DNA from 2 places in the Stenotrophomonas sp. GQ19 genome. Region 2 is predicted to be linked to the other one. Evidence: predicted binding sites of a transcription regulator. Region 2 holds the regulator's gene; the other holds the start of a gene.
The links. Region 2 encodes FliA, which starts transcription of late flagellar genes. Its sites were predicted from a motif close to TAAAGTTTNNCNNNCNNNGGCCGATAA; they were not measured.
Positions count from the first base shown of each region.

Region 1: a site for FliA is predicted at 2,827-2,853, ahead of AC6CHL_RS15450 (methyl-accepting chemotaxis protein). Genes of this name have one in related genera too.

Region 1 is NZ_JCAXES010000008.1:165,280-172,803, reverse strand. It holds gene AC6CHL_RS15450 (methyl-accepting chemotaxis protein) at 70-2,682, opposite strand; gene AC6CHL_RS15445 (SulP family inorganic anion transporter) at 2,874-4,352, opposite strand; gene AC6CHL_RS15440 (putative quinol monooxygenase) at 4,567-4,890, shown strand; gene AC6CHL_RS15435 (DMT family transporter) at 4,912-5,775, opposite strand; gene AC6CHL_RS15430 (aminotransferase-like domain-containing protein) at 5,893-7,275, shown strand; gene AC6CHL_RS15425 (EAL domain-containing protein) at 7,385-7,524, shown strand, end outside.
Region 2 is NZ_JCAXES010000001.1:277,226-284,749, forward strand. It holds gene AC6CHL_RS01150 (flagellar motor protein) at 1-88, opposite strand, end outside; gene AC6CHL_RS01155 (chemotaxis protein CheA) at 201-2,000, opposite strand; gene AC6CHL_RS01160 (protein phosphatase CheZ) at 2,005-2,619, opposite strand; gene cheY (chemotaxis response regulator CheY) at 2,619-3,011, opposite strand; gene AC6CHL_RS01170 (RNA polymerase sigma factor FliA) at 3,028-3,774, opposite strand; gene AC6CHL_RS01175 (MinD/ParA family ATP-binding protein) at 3,771-4,658, opposite strand; gene flhF (flagellar biosynthesis GTPase FlhF) at 4,645-6,387, opposite strand; gene flhA (flagellar biosynthesis protein FlhA) at 6,542-7,524, opposite strand, start outside.

The DNA.
Region 1 (7,524 bases), on a different contig from region 2:
GCAGGGGCACCTGCCGTGTTCCAGGCACAGTCTAGCCGAGCGCGCGGCGGGCTCCGCCGCGCGCCGGGATCAGAACGTCTGCCAGTCGTCGCCGGCCAGCGCCGGCGCACGCGGGGCGCCGCGTGCCGCGACGACGGCACGCTTGGCCGGCGGCGCCGCGTGCGGGCGGGACGCAGGGGCCGGGGAGGCACCGGCATCGATACGGAAGATCGCCACGGCGGTGCCCAGGTGCTGGGCCTGCTCTTCCATCGCACGGGCGGCCGCGGTGGCTTCTTCCACCAGCGCGGCGTTCTGCTGGGTGGTTTCGTCCATCTGGGTGATGGTCTGGTTGACCTGCTCGATGCCGGCCGACTGCTCCTTCGACGCCGCCGAGATCTCGGCCATGATGTCGTTGACGCGGCGCACGCCACTGACGATTTCCTGCATGGTGTCCCCGGCGGTGCGCACCAGTGCCGAGCCCTGGGTGACCTGGCTGACCGAGTCGTCGATCAAGGTCTTGATCTCCTTGGCCGCACCGGCCGACCGCTGCGCGAGCGCGCGCACTTCGGAGGCCACCACCGCGAACCCGCGGCCCTGCTCACCGGCGCGGGCCGCTTCAACGGCGGCGTTCAGCGCCAGGATGTTGGTCTGGAAGGCGATGCCGTCGATCACCGAAATGATCTCGGCGATGCGCTTGGACGAGGCCTCGATGCCCGCCATGGTGGTGACCACCTGGCCCACCACCTGCCCGCCCTGCGACGCCACCTCGGCCGCGTTGGCCGCCAGCGTATTGGCCTGCACGGCGTGATCGGTGTTCTGGCGCACGGTGGAGGTCAGTTCCTCCATCGAGGCGGCGGTTTCTTCCAGGCTGGCCGCCTGCTGCTCGGTGCGGCGCGACAGGTCGCTGTTGCCCGAAGCAATCTCGCCGGCGGCCAGGTTGATGCTGGCCGTGGCCTGCTGGATGCGGCCCACGATGTCGGTCAGCTGGGTCACGGTGGTGTCGGCGTCGTCGCGCATCTGCGCGAACACGCCATGGAACTGCCCGTGCATGCGCGCGGTAAGGTCACCGGCGGCGATCGACCGCAGCAGCGCGGAAATCTGCTGCAGGTTGTCGTCGCTGACCTGCATCATGGTGTTGAGGTTTTCGACCATGCCGCGGAAGTCGTGGTCGAAGCGCACCACGTCGCCACGCTGACTGAAATCGCCCAGCGCGGCAGCACCGGCCAGGTCGCGGATCTGGGTGTTGATCGCGCGCAGGTTGGCCTTGGTGGTGTCCATCGCCTCGGTGAAGCGCGCCTGCTCGCCCGGCAGGCGGTCCATATCCTGGGACAGGTCGCCCACCGCGTAACGCTGCATCACTTCCACCAGGCGGCGGGTGACGGCGATGTTCGCGCCAACCAGCTGGTTGGTGTCGCCCACCATCTGCCCGTATTCGCCCGGGAAGGACTGGGCGTCCATGCGGTAGCTGAGCTCACCGGCTTCATGCCGCTGCGCCATTTCGCCCTGGGCGGCCATCACCGCACGCACCTGGCTGCGCATGCGCTGCATCGATTCGAGCAGGCGCCCCACTTCGTCGTTGCGCGGCGGCGGCAGCGCGGTGTCCAGGCGGCCTTCGGCAACATCGGCCGACAGCCGTACCGCTTCGGCCAGCGGACGGATCGCCTGGCGGCGCAGCAGTACGTAGACGCTGGCGCTGAGCACCAGCGCCGCGCCCAGGCCCACGGCCAGGATGATCCACAGCAGCGAACGCGCCTGCGCGGTGATCAGGGCGTGCGGCACCACCACACCCAGGGCGAAGCGCTCCTGGCTGGTGCCGATGCGCAGCGGCACATACGCCTTCACGTTGCCGGCCGCATCCACGCTGAAGTCTTCGTAGGGCTTGTCGGCGCCCACCGCGGCCAGGATCCGGCGGGTGGCGGCATCATCGCGACGCTTGCCGATCTCCTTGGCATCCTGGGCAGCCAGGACGATGCCACCCGGGGAAATCAGTTCGACGTGGCCTTCGCCCATCGGGCGCAGCGCGGCCAGGCGCTCCTGCAGCGCGGCCAGGCCGAAGTCGACGGTGACCGCGCCGAGGAAGGTGTCCTTGTCCAGCACCGGGGTGGACAGGGTGGTCATCAGCACGGGCTTGCCGGCGATCTCGTAGCTGTACGGTTCGGCCACGGTCTGGCGCTTCAAGGAGCGCGGGCGCAGGTACCAGTCGCCATCACCGGGGACGTCGTAGCCCTTCAGCGGATCCTGCTTGGGCGTGCCGTCCTGCCAGGACCAGTAGCTCATGAAACGGCCCGTCGCGTCGTGTGCTTCCGCATCGACGAACTCGCTGTCCTTGCCATCGAAGGCCTGCGGCTCCCACAGCGTGCCCAGCCCCACCCACTCCGGATGCGAGCGCAGCTGCTGTTCGATCACGTGCGAGGCGGTGGCCCGGGTCAAGCCGCCGACCGCGTGCTGCACCACCAGGCTGTCGGCCAGCGCCTGGCTGGTGGAGAACGCGGCGGCCAGGTCGGCACCGACCCGGCGTGATTCGGCATTGGCCTCGCTCTGCATGGTCTGCCGCGAAGAGTCGATCAGCGCCTGGCTGGCTTCGCGGTAGCTGATGGCAGCGGTGATGCCGAAGCAGAGCATGGCGATCAGCGCGGTCCCCAGCATCAGCCGGTTGGCGATGCTTCCGGGGCGCTGGGAAGAGGTCGGGCGGGACGCAGGCATGGGGGCGGTTCCGGGAAAAGGGTCGGATCAGCGGTCGCCTGGGGGCGCCACTACGGCTTCGCGCAGTCCATTGCGGTCCGGGTGGCGCGGTGCAACTCACGGCCAGCCCTTGCCCCGATCGCAGACATCGGGGCATTGAGCTGGATAACGGCGCTGGCGCGCCGATGTTGAGGACCGTTTCCTGACCCCGTTCAGTGTTCGCCGGGGCGCGCGGCCGCTTGGCCGGTCGAACGCCCCACGCGCTCGACCAGGGTCTGGCTGGCCGCGTTGAGCCCGCGCACCTCCACCTCGGCACCATGGGCGCGCAGCTTGTCCACCACCCGCTCCAGCGCCGCCACTGCGCTGAGGTCCCAGAAGTGCGCGTGGGTCAGGTCGATCACCACCCGCCCCGGCACCTGCTGCAGGTCGATACTGGCTGCGAACTGCCCGGCCGAGGCAAAGAACACCTGGCCGCTGACCGTGTACACGCGGGTGCCGTCGGCCAGCACCGTATCGCCCACCTGCAGCAGGCGCCCCACCTTGCGGGCGAAGAACAGCGCCGACAGCAACACCCCGGTCAGAACGCCCTTGGCCAGATCGTGGGTGGCCACGGTCACCACCACGGTGGCGATCATCACCACCGAGGAGCTCTTCGGGTGCTGGCGCAGCTCCTGGAAGGAGCGCCAATGGAACGTGCCGATGCTGACCATCACCATCACCGCCACCAGCGCTGCCATCGGAATCTGCCGCACCCACTCGGCGCCATACACCACCAGCAGCAACAGCAGCACGCCGGCCACCAGGCACGACAGCCGCCCGCGCCCGCCGGACGACACGTTGATCACCGACTGGCCGATCATCGCGCAGCCGCCCATGCCGCCGAACAACCCGGCGGTGATGTTGGCCAGGCCCTGCCCGGCGCACTCGCGGTTGCGCTGGCTGGGCGTGTCGGTCATGTCCTCCACGATCTGCGCGGTCATCATCGACTCCAGCAGGCCCACCACCGCCAGCGTGGCCGACACCGGCAGCAGCAGGCGCAGCGTGTCCCAGGTGAGCGGCACGTCGGGGAACAGGAACACCGGCAGGCTGTCGGGCAGCGCGCCCATGTCGCCCACGGTGCGCACGTCCCAGTGCAGGCCGATCGACAGCGCGGTGAGCACCACGATCGCCACCAGCGGCGAAGGCACCGCGCGCGTCACCCGCGGCAGCAGGTAGATGATGGCAAGCCCGGCCGCGCAGACGGCCCACACGTGCCAGGAGCGCCCGATCAGTTCCGGCATCTGCGCCAGGAAGATCAGGATCGCCAGCGCGTTGACGAACCCGGTGATCACCGAGCGCGACACGAAGCGCATCAGCACGCCCAGCTTCAACGCCCCGGCCAGTACCTGCAGCAGCCCGGCCAGAATGGTGGCCGCCAGCAGGTACTGCAGGCCATGGTCCTTGACCAGGTCCACCATCACCAGCGCCATCGCACCGGTGGCCGCCGAAATCATGCCCGGGCGGCCGCCGGCGATGGCGGTGACCACCGCGATGCAGAACGAGGCATACAGCCCCACCTTGGGGTCGACCCCGGCGATGATCGAAAACGCGATCGCCTCGGGGATCAGGGCCAGCGCGACCACGGTACCGGACAGCAGGTCACCGCGGATATTGCCGAGCCATTGCTGGCGCAGCGGGTAGGACACAGACATGGGCAGACTCCGCGCACCGGCGATACGCACGGCGCGCTGTGTGATGAAGACAGGACACTCCCTGGAACCCGGCAGTGGCACGGGCGCGTGGTGAACGCGGTATCAGGGTGGGGTCATCACAATCCAGCGGGGCGGGCAAAGGCGGCGCGCAGGATAGCGCAGCGGTGGGGCCGGCTCAAACGCCGGTTGACCACCGCCGCGCGCCGCGCGCACGATGCCCGCTGATTCCTCGTGGCAGGTGGCAGGCATGTACGGCTTGATTGGCAGGATGTTGATCGCACCCGGGCAGCGCGACGCGGTCATCGCGATCCTGCAGGAAGGCACCGATGCCATGCCCGGTTGCCGCAGCTACGTGGTGGCCCGCGATCCCACCGATGCCGATGCGCTCTGGATCACCGAGGTGTGGGACAGCCAGGACCACCATCGCGCGTCGCTGGCACTGCCTGCGGTACAGGCCGCGATCGCCAAGGCCCGGCCGCACATCACCGGGTTCGGCGAACGCTTCGAGACCGAGCCGGTGGGTGGCGTGGGTCTTTAGAGCCCTACGCCCGGTCGCAGCTCAGCGGGCAAACCGCCGGGCCCCGGCCACGCAGCTCACCGCACACACGGTGACCGCCAGCATCGTCCAGCTCACCTGTTCGTGCAGCAGCAGGGCGGCCAGGCCCAGCCCGAAGAACGGCTGCAGCAACTGCAGCTGGCCCACCGCGGCGATGCCTCCCTGGGCCAGCCCGCGATACCAGAACATGAAGCCGACCAGCATGCTGAACACCGACACGTAGGCCAGGCTCCACCAGGCCGGCGCGCCGATGGTGGCCAACGTGGGCGGCCAGCGCACCCACATCAGCGGCACCATCAGCGGCAACGCCAGCAGCAGCGCCCAGCTGATCACCTGCCACCCACCCAGCGTGCGCGACAGCCGCGCCCCTTCGGCATAGCCCAGCCCGCACACCACCACCGCCGCCAGCATCAGCAGGTCGCCCTGCAACGACGCAGCACCGCCGCCGAGCAGCGCGTAGCCGGCAACCGAGGCACTGCCCAGCAGCGAAAAACCCCAGAACGCCGGGCGCAGCCGTTCGCCGCCGCGCAGCACGCCGAACACCGCCGTGCTCAGCGGCAGCAGGCCCAGGAACACGATCGAGTGCGCCGAGGACACATGCTGCAGGGCCAACGCGGTGAGCAGCGGGAACCCCACCACCACGCCCAGCGCCACCACCAGCAATGACGCCACCGCGGTGCGTGCCGGGCGCGGTTGGCGCAGCACCAGCAGCATCGCCGCGGCGATCAGGGCGGCGATGCTGGCGCGCGCGGCGGTCAGCAAGGTCGGATCGATGTCGGCGACCGCCACGCGCGTGGCGGGCAGTGAGCCGGCGAAGATCAGTACGCCGATGAATCCGTTGATCCAGCCCCGGGTGGTGGTGTCCATTCTGGTGTTCCTGAGAGTGGCCACCAGTGGACCACGCGGCGCCTGCCGCCCCCAGACACAGTCCAGTACACTTTCACTGAACTGTTATGCCCACACCCCCAGTACGGACCCCGTGGCATGGATCTTCCCCCTACCCGCATCGCCGCCGTGATGGCCAGCGTGCGCGCCCGCATCAACGCCCGCAGCTACGTGCCGGGCATGCGCCTGCCGTCGGTGCGTGCCCAGGCCAAGGCCCTGCAGGTGTCTGTGTCCACGGTGGTGGAAGCGTACGCACGGCTGGTGGCCGAAGGCGTCATCAGCTCACGCCCCGGCGCGGGATTCCACGTCAACGGACCGGTGGCACCGCTGGCGCTGAGCGGCATCGACCCGCCCCGCGACCGCCAGGTCGACCCGCTCTGGCTGGCCCGGCAATCGCTGGAACACGATGCGCGCGTGCTCAAGCCCGGCTGCGGTTGGTTGCCCGAAGACTGGATGTACGTCGAGGGCATTCGCCGTGGCCTGCGCAGCGCGGCCCGCGCATCGGCCACGTCCCTGGCCGACTACGCCAGCCCGTTGGGCCTGCCGCCGCTGCGCCAGCTGCTGGCACGGCGGCTGGCCGGCCAGGGGGTGGACGCAGCACCGGAGCAGATCCTGCTGGCCGAGTCGGGCTCGCATGCCATCGACCTGATCTGCCGCTTCCTGCTGCAGCCCGGCGACACCGTGCTGGTCGATGACCCCTGCTATTTCAATTTCCTGGCCCTGCTCAAGGCCCACCGGGTGCAGGTGGTGGGCATTCCGTACACGCCCAACGGGCCCGACGTGGCGGCGTTCGGTGCGGCGCTGCAGGCGCATTCGCCGCGGCTGTACATCACCAATTCGGGCCTGCACAACCCGACCGGGGCGGTGCTCTCGCCGGTGACCGCACACCGCCTGCTGACGTTGGCCGAAGGCAGCGACCTGGTGATCGTCGAAGACGACCTGTTTGCGGATTTCGAACACAGCCCCGCGCCGCGGCTGGCCGCCTTCGACGGGTTGTCGCGGGTGATCCAGATCGGCAGCTTTTCCAAGACGCTGTCTGCCGCGGTGCGATGCGGTTTCATCGCCGCGCGACCGGAGTGGATCGACGCGCTTGCCGACCTGAAGATCGCCACCAGTTTCGGCGGCGGTCGCCTGGCCGCCGACATCCTGCTCACCGCACTCACCGACAGCGGCTACCGCCGCCACGTGGAGACCGTGCGCACGCGCCTGGCCGCCGCGCGCGACGTCACCCTGGACCGCCTTGCCACGCTCGGCATCCAGCCCTGGATCGTGCCGCAGGCGGGCATGTTGCTGTGGTGCCGTTTGCCCGATGGCCTGGACGCTGCAGCCATCGCGCAGCGCAGCCTGGCCGACGGCGTGGTGCTGGCGCCCGGCAATGCGTTCAGCCCGTCGCTGGGTGCGACCGGCTTCCTGCGTTTCAATGCCGCGCAGGCACAGGACACGCGTGTGTTCGAGGTGCTGGCGCGGGCCATGCGGGGGTGATCCATCGTGAACGCTTCATGCTTGCGCGCCGCAATGCGCTGCACTTCACGGGCGTTGCGCACGCCGCGCGGGATAGTAGCTGCAAGGCAGGGGACGACAGGCGCAGTGCATGTGGGACAGAAGCGACGATAGTGATCGGGTGGCGTTGATCGAAGCCCTGAACGTGATGGACCCGGCGCTGGGGAAATCACTGGACCCGATCACCGAGCTTGCGGCCTTCACCTTCGGCGTTCCAATCGCGCTGATCTC
Region 2 (7,524 bases):
GTGACGCCAGGCCGGCTCCCTTGAGGATGCTGCCGCCGACCAGTGAGGCCAGGGCGAGGAAAAGTCCGATGAGGCTGAGTCTGTCCATGGGTCCGTTATCGGCGTATGTGAATGGGACTTGAGATGCCGAAGGAATCCGGTGGGGCGGCGGTCACAGTTTTGGAGGAAGCAGCCGGGCAGAGCCCGGCTCTACAAAGCGGTTAGCGGAGGCCGTCCACGTCCAGGATCAGCGACATGCGGCCGTCGCCGATCAGGGTGGCACCGGCGTAGCCGCGCAGGCCGCGCAGTGCCTTGGGCAGGGGTTTGATCACCACTTCCTCGCGGCCCCGCACCTGGTCCACCACCAGCCCGAAGCGGGCTTCGCCGGCCTGCAGCACCACGATGGTGAGCAGCGACGAGGCGGCCGGTGCGACGGCCAGCCAATGGCGCAGGTCCACCAGCGGCAGCGTGTGCGACTTGCGGTCGAGCACGGCGCGGCCGTCGAACCAGCCCAGCGAGGTGTTTGGCGCGTGCAGCACTTCCATCACGCGGGCCAGGGGCAGGGCATAGACGTCTTCGCCGGCCTGCACCAGCAGGGTGGGCAGGATCGCCAGGGTGAGCGGGACGCGGATCATGAAGCGGCTGCCACGGCCCAGCTCGGACTGGATCTGGATCTGGCCGCTGAGCTCGCGGATGCGCGACTGCACCACGTCCATGCCGACGCCACGGCCGGAAATGTCGGTGACTTCCTGCTTGGTCGAGAAGCCCGGCAGGAACACCAGGTGCAGGCATTCCTCGCTGGTCAGGCGGGCCGCCGCTTCCGGATCGATCAGGCCCTTTTCGCGCGCCTTCTGGCGCAGCCGTTCGGGATCGATGCCGGCGCCGTCGTCCTGCACTTCAATGCTGACGTAGTCGCCTTCCTGCTGCGCCGACAGCCGCACGTGGCCGCTGCGCGGCTTGCCCTGGGCTTCACGCAGGTCGGGGGTTTCCACGCCGTGGTCGATGGCGTTGCGCACCAGGTGCACCAGCGGGTCGGCCAGGGCCTCGACCAGGTTGCGGTCGAGCTCGGTTTCAGCGCCGACCAGCTCCAGTTCCACTTCCTTCTTCAGGTTGCGCGCCACGTCGCGGGCGACCTTGGGGAAGCGCGAGAACACCTTGCCCACCGGCTGCATGCGGGTGCGCATCACCGCCGACTGCAGGCGCGCGGTGGCGATGTCCAGGGTGGAGACGGCGCGGTCGAGTTCTTCGTCGTGCAGGCGCGCACGCAGCGTCTTGAGGCGGTTGCGTGACAGCACCAGTTCGCCGATCAGGTTGACGATGGCGTCCAGGCGCTTGGTGTCCACGCGCACCGTGTGCTCGGCCTCGGCCACCGGCTTGTTGGCAGCCGGCTTGGCCGGCGGTGCGGCCGGTGCGCGCGGTGGCGGGGCGGCCGCGACTGCGGGCTTGGCGCCGGGCACGGCGCCGCCGTGCAGCTGGTCGAGCAGGGCTTCAAATTCGTCTTCGCCGATCAGGCCGTCGTCTGCCTTCCTGGCCACCGCTGCCGGGGCGGCGCCGCCGTGCAGGGTGTCGAGCAGTGCTTCGAACTCGTCTTCGCTGATCAGTTCGCCGGTGGCCGGCGTAACGGCAGCGGCCGGGGTGGCCGGGCCGTTGACGTCGAACTGTGCGATCAGTTCCGGCGGCGCGTAGCCCGGCTCGGTACCGGCCGAGACCGAATCCAGCATCGACTGCAGGTAATCCAGCGATTGCTGGGCGGCGTCGAAGTGGTGGGCCTGCAGGGTGGCCTTGCCGGAGCGGGCCATGCCCAGGGTTTCCTCGGCGGCATGGCACAACTCGACCATGGCCTGGATGCCGAGGAAGCCGGCACCGCCCTTGAGCGTGTGGAAGCCACGGAACACCGCATTGAGCTGGTCACTGTCCTGGGGCGACTGCTCCAGCGACACCAGCTGTTCGCCAAGGCGGTCCAGGATTTCCTGGGCCTCGAGGATGAAATCGGCGGCAATATCGTCTGGAACAGCGCTCATGGTGTTACAGCCCCAAATCCGAAAGCAGGTCGTCAGCATCCACCTGTGAAACCTGGTGACGGTCCAGGCCACTCACGGCCGGGCCGGCCAGGCCGTTGTCACGCTTGTGCGCGGTGTCGTCCTGCGGCGGCAGGCCGAGTGCGCCAAACCCTTCATGCACGCGACGCACGATCCCCACCACGCGGCGGATGATCTGCCCGGTGAGGTCCTGGTAGCTCTGGGTAAGGGCGATCTCGGTGAGGTTGTGGCGGATCCGGTCCAGCTGCTGGTCCTGGTCGGCGGTGAGGCCGTTGGCACGCAGCTGTTCGGTCAGCGCCCGGCATTCCTCGGCCAGGTCCAGGGTGCGGTGGGTGGCCTGTTCGGTCATCGTCACCACGTGGTCCAGGCGCGCGCAGGCATCGTCCAGCTCGCCGGCTTCGCTGGGCAGGCTGGGCAGTTCGCCCAGGGCCTGGCCAAGTTCGCGGGCGAGCCGGTTCAGGCCGGCCATCATCGGCTGGGTACGCAAGGCAGCCAGCGCGTCGATTTCCCGGCGCCAGCCGGCTTCATCGCCGCTTTCCAGCGCAGCCAGGGCGTCCTGCAGGCGCTGGACCAGCGCGGATTTGTCGCGAAGGGTTTCCATCAGGCGCTCGCTGCCAGGCGTTCGAAGATCTTGCCGAGCTTTTCTTCCAGGGTCTGCGCGGTGAACGGCTTGATGATGTAGCCGTTGACGCCGCACTGGGCCGCTTCGATGATCTGTTCGCGCTTGGCTTCGGCGGTCACCATCAGCACCGGCAGGGTCTTCAGCTTGGCGTCGGCGCGGATCGCCTTGAGCAGGTCGATGCCGGTCATCACCGGCATGTTCCAGTCGGTGACCACGAAATCGAACGGCTGGCTCTGCAGCAGCGACAGCGCGGCATGCCCGTCCTCGGCTTCGGCCGTATTGGTGAAGCCCAGATCGCCCAGCAGGTTCTTGACGATACGACGCATGGTCGAGAAATCGTCGACGATCAGGATACGCATGTTCTTGTTCAAAGCACTTTCCTCGGTATCAAGTGTTCGCGAGGCCGGCGTCGGCCGCCTCGAAGATCTTCAATCGGCCCCGCAGGCGCAGCACGGCCTGGCCGTGGATCTGGCACACGCGTGACTCGCTGACGCCCAGCACGGCGCCGATCTCTTTCAGGTTCAGTTCCTGCTCGTAGTACAGCGACAGCACCAGCTGTTCGCGTTCGGGCAGCAGGCCGATCGCATTGCCCAGTTCGCGGCCGAATTCGCCACGCTCCAGCACCTGCTGCGGGGTCGGGCCACCCTGGGCGACGGTGTCCAGCTCGCCCTGGTCCTCGATCCGCGATTCCAGGCTCAGCACCTGGCCGCGTGCGGCGTCTTCCATCAGGCGCAGGTAGTCCGGCAGCGGCATGTCCATGGCGGCGGCCACTTCGGTGGCGCTGGCGGCACGGCCGGTGCTCTGCTCCAGGCGGCGGATGGTGGACGCGGCGTCGCGGGCGCGGCGGTGCACCGAACGCGGTACCCAGTCGCCCCGGCGGATCTCGTCGATCATCGAGCCGCGGATGCGGATCGAGGCATAGGTTTCGAACGAGGCGCCCTGGTCGGCGTCGTAGCTGCGCGAGGCTTCGATCAGGCCCATCATGCCGGCCTGGATCAGGTCATCCACTTCCACGCTGGCCGGCAGGCGCGCGGCCAGGTGGTGGGCGATGCGGCGCACCAGGTCCGAATGCTGGGCAATGCATTCGTTGGCGGCGGTGCGTTGCACCTCTTTGTATTGTGCGGCGCCTTTCATGCGGTCACCCCGCGTTGCTTGAGGATGCGTTCCAGGAAGAATTCGACCCCACCACGCGGCTCGGTCGGGGCCTGCCAGCGGGCGGTGCGGCGGGCGATTTCGGTGATCGCCTGGGCGGCCGGGCTGGACGGGTAGGCCTTGACCACCGGCTGCTGGCGCTGCACCGACAGGCGCAGCCAGTCATCCTGCGGCACGCAGCCGAGGTAGTTCAGCGACACATCGGCCAGGAACTTCTCGCAGACCCGGGTCAGCTTTTCGTACAGCACGCGGCCCTCGTTGGGGTCGCGCACCATGTTGGCCACCACCTGGATGCGGTCCACGCCGCGTTCCCGCGAGAGCACCTTGATCAGGGCATAGGCGTCGGTGATCGAGGCCGGCTCGTCGCAGACCACCACCACGGTGTCCTGGGCGGCCTGGCAGAAGGTCAGCACGCCGTCGGTGATGCCGGCGGCGGTGTCCACCACCATGAAGTCCAGCTCGCGCTCCAGTTCGGAGAACACGTTGACCAGGCCCACGTGCTCGGCCGGCTGCAGTTCGGCCATGTGCCGGCGACCCGATGCGGCCGGGACCACCAGCACGCCACCGGGGCCTTCCATGATCACTTCATCCAGGGTGCAGCGCCCGGCGACCAGGTCGGCCAGGGTCAGCTTGGGCTGCAGGCCCAGGATCACATCGATGTTGGCCAGGCCCAGGTCGGCGTCCAGCAGCAGCGTGCGCTTGCCCATGTCGGCGAGCGCCACGGCCAGGTTGGCCGACACGTTGGTTTTGCCCACGCCGCCCTTGCCGCCGGTGACGGCGATGGTGCGCACAGGGCCCAGCGGCTGGCTGCGGGTGGCAGACAACGGGAAGGTCTTGGTCAGCTTGGCGTACTCACGCGACGGCATGGTTCAACTCCGGGTTGCAGGGCATATCGGCCGCGCGGCGCAAATCTTCAAGGCGAAGTACAAGATTGGCGGCACTGGCCCGGTGCAGGTCTTCGGGAACGTCCTGGCCATCGGTGACCCAGGTGATCGGCAGGCGGTGGTCCACGGCCACCGACAGGGCGGTGCCGAAGCGGCCGGTTTCGTCCAGCTTGCTCAGCACCACGCCCTGCGGGTTGGCGGCACTGAAGCGGCGGACCACCTCGTCCATGTCGCCGAAACTGGTGTTGGCCGGCAGCACCAGCAGGGTGCGGATCTGCTCGGCGGCGCGCAGCCACTGCAGCTGGGCGGCAAGGGCACGGTCGCGCGGGCCCAGCCCGGCGGTGTCGATCAGCACCAGCTTGTAGTCCTGCAGGCGCTCAAGGAGCTGGTTCAGGTCGCTGCCGCTGTTGGCTTCGTGCACCGCGATGCCGAGCTGGCGGCCGAAGCCGTACAGCTGCTCGCGGGCGCCGATGCGGCCGGTATCGGTGGTGACCAGGGCCACGTCGCGGGCGGCATGCTTCTCGGCGAAGCGCGAGGCCAGCTTGGCGATGGTGGTGGTCTTGCCGGCACCGGTCGGGCCGACCAGGGCGATCACGCCGCCGGACTCGAGCGGGTCAACCGGGGCGATCGGCAGCTTGCGCGACAGCAGGCCCAGCATCAGCCCGCGGCCACGGTGGGCTTCGGTGTCCAGCGGGATCTGCATGGCCACGTCGCGGCTGATGCCGGCGTCGAAGCCGTATTCGTCCATCAGGTCCAGCGCGGCGGCGCGTACCGGCGACCCCCGCAGGCGCTCGTCGGTGAAGCGGTGCATTTCGCGTTCGATGACGTGGCGCATGCCGGCCACTTCATGGCGCAGCTGGCGGATCTCTTCGTCATCGCGCTGCACCACCACCAGTTCGGCGGCGGGCTGCGGCTGGGCCTGCGCCGGTTCCGTGACGGCCACCGGCGCCGGGTTTTCGACGCGGGTTTCGGCGACGGCGGCCAGCGCCTGCGGCACGGCGGTGGCGACGGCCTCGGCGACCGGCAGGGCCGGCGGCACGGTGACGCTGACCGGCAGCGGCGGCATCGCCACGGCGGCAGTCGGCACATGCATCTGGAAGTGCGGTTCGTCGTCCAGCGGCGGGTCGATGATGAAGCGGGCGCGGTTGATCGGCGGGGCGACGGTGGCGACGGCCGGTTCGGCGCCAGCCGGCTCGAACTGTGCCGGTGCCGGCGACGCGGCGGCGGCCTGCTCGACGTTGAACGGGGCGAAGATCTGTTCCGGCAGCGCGCTCATGCCGGCCGCCGGGGCGGTGGCGGCGCGGGCCAGGGTGGCCGCGAAACCGCTGCTGCCCGGCGGCGGCACGATCTCGTTGGCGGTGTCCAGGGTACGGCCGGTGGCACCCACCGCGGCACGGGCCAGCGCGGCCACCGCAGAGGTGGTGGCGGCCACCGGTTCGGCGGCAACCACGGTCGGCTTGCGACGGGTCACCGCGGCGATCACCGCATCGGCGGCATTGCGCGGTCGCGGCGCCGGGGCCGGGGCCACGTCCTTGCGCGCTGCTTCCAGCGCACGCTGCACCGCACCTTCGTCGTAATTCGCCGCGGCCACGATCTCGACGCCTTCCTCGATCCGCCGGTTCGACAGGATCACCGCATCAGGACCATGTTCCTTGCGCACCAGGTTCATGGCCGAGCGCATATCGGGAGCGACGAAGCGTTTGATTTTCATGCTGTGGTACCGGGACTGGGGCGGCGGGGTGGTGGAAGGGAAGCGCTGGTTGTCGGTGGTCTGCACGGTCCGGGTTTCCCTTTATGTCCTGCTGCGTTGATATCGAAATGGGGGTGTGTCTGTTTTCTGGCACATGTCCGTCGGGGTTCCGACGTCAGCTGATCGTGCCGACCAGCTTCAGTCGTTTGTCCTCGGGTACCTCGCTGTAGGCCAGCACCGACAGCGAGGGGACGCTGTGGCGCACCAGCCGTGCCAGCGCGGCACGCACCGGGCCGGGTACCAACACGACCGCCGGCTCATTCTTCGCTTCCTGCTTGCTGACACATTCGGCCAGACTTTGGTGCAGTCGCTCAGCGAGTCCGGGTTCCAGTGCGGCGCCGTTGCCCTGTGTGGACTCCTGCAAGACACGTTCCAATTGCGGGTTGAGGGTGAACACCGGCAGCTCGGCCGACATGCCGGCGATCTCCTGCACGATGAAACGGCCCAGTGCGTTGCGCACCGCAGCGGTCAGCGTGGCCGGGTCCTGGCTGATGGGCGCGTTCTCCACCAGCGATTCGACGATCTTGCGCAGCTGGCGGATCGGAATGCGTTCGATCAGCAGGTTCTGCAGGACCCGCACCACCGCCGACAACGGCAGCGACTTCGGGGTGAGGTCTTCCACCAGCTTGGGCGCGCTCTTGGCCAGGTTGGCCAGCAGCTGCTGCACTTCCTCGTGGCCGAGCAGTTCGGGCGCGTGTTCGCGGATCAGGTGCGACAGGTGGGTGGCCACCACGGTGGCCGGATCGACCACGGTGTAGCCCATGGTTTCGGCGTGGGCACGCTGGTGCGGTTGGATCCAGGTGGCATCCAGGCCGAACGCGGGGTCCTTGCCGGCGATGCCCTCCAGCGCACCGAGCGCGCTGCCCGGGTCCAGCGCCAGTTCGCGGTCGGGGTGGATTTCAGCGGTGGCCACCGGCACGCCGTGAATCAGCAGGCGGTAGGCGGTGGCCGGCAGTTCCAGGTTGTCGCGGATGTGCACCGACGGAATCAGGAAGCCGATGTCGTGGGTGAGCTTGCGCCGCACCCCCTTGATCCGCGCCATCAGTTCGCCGCCCTGGTTCTTGTCCACCAGCGGGATCAGCCGGTAGCCCACTTCCA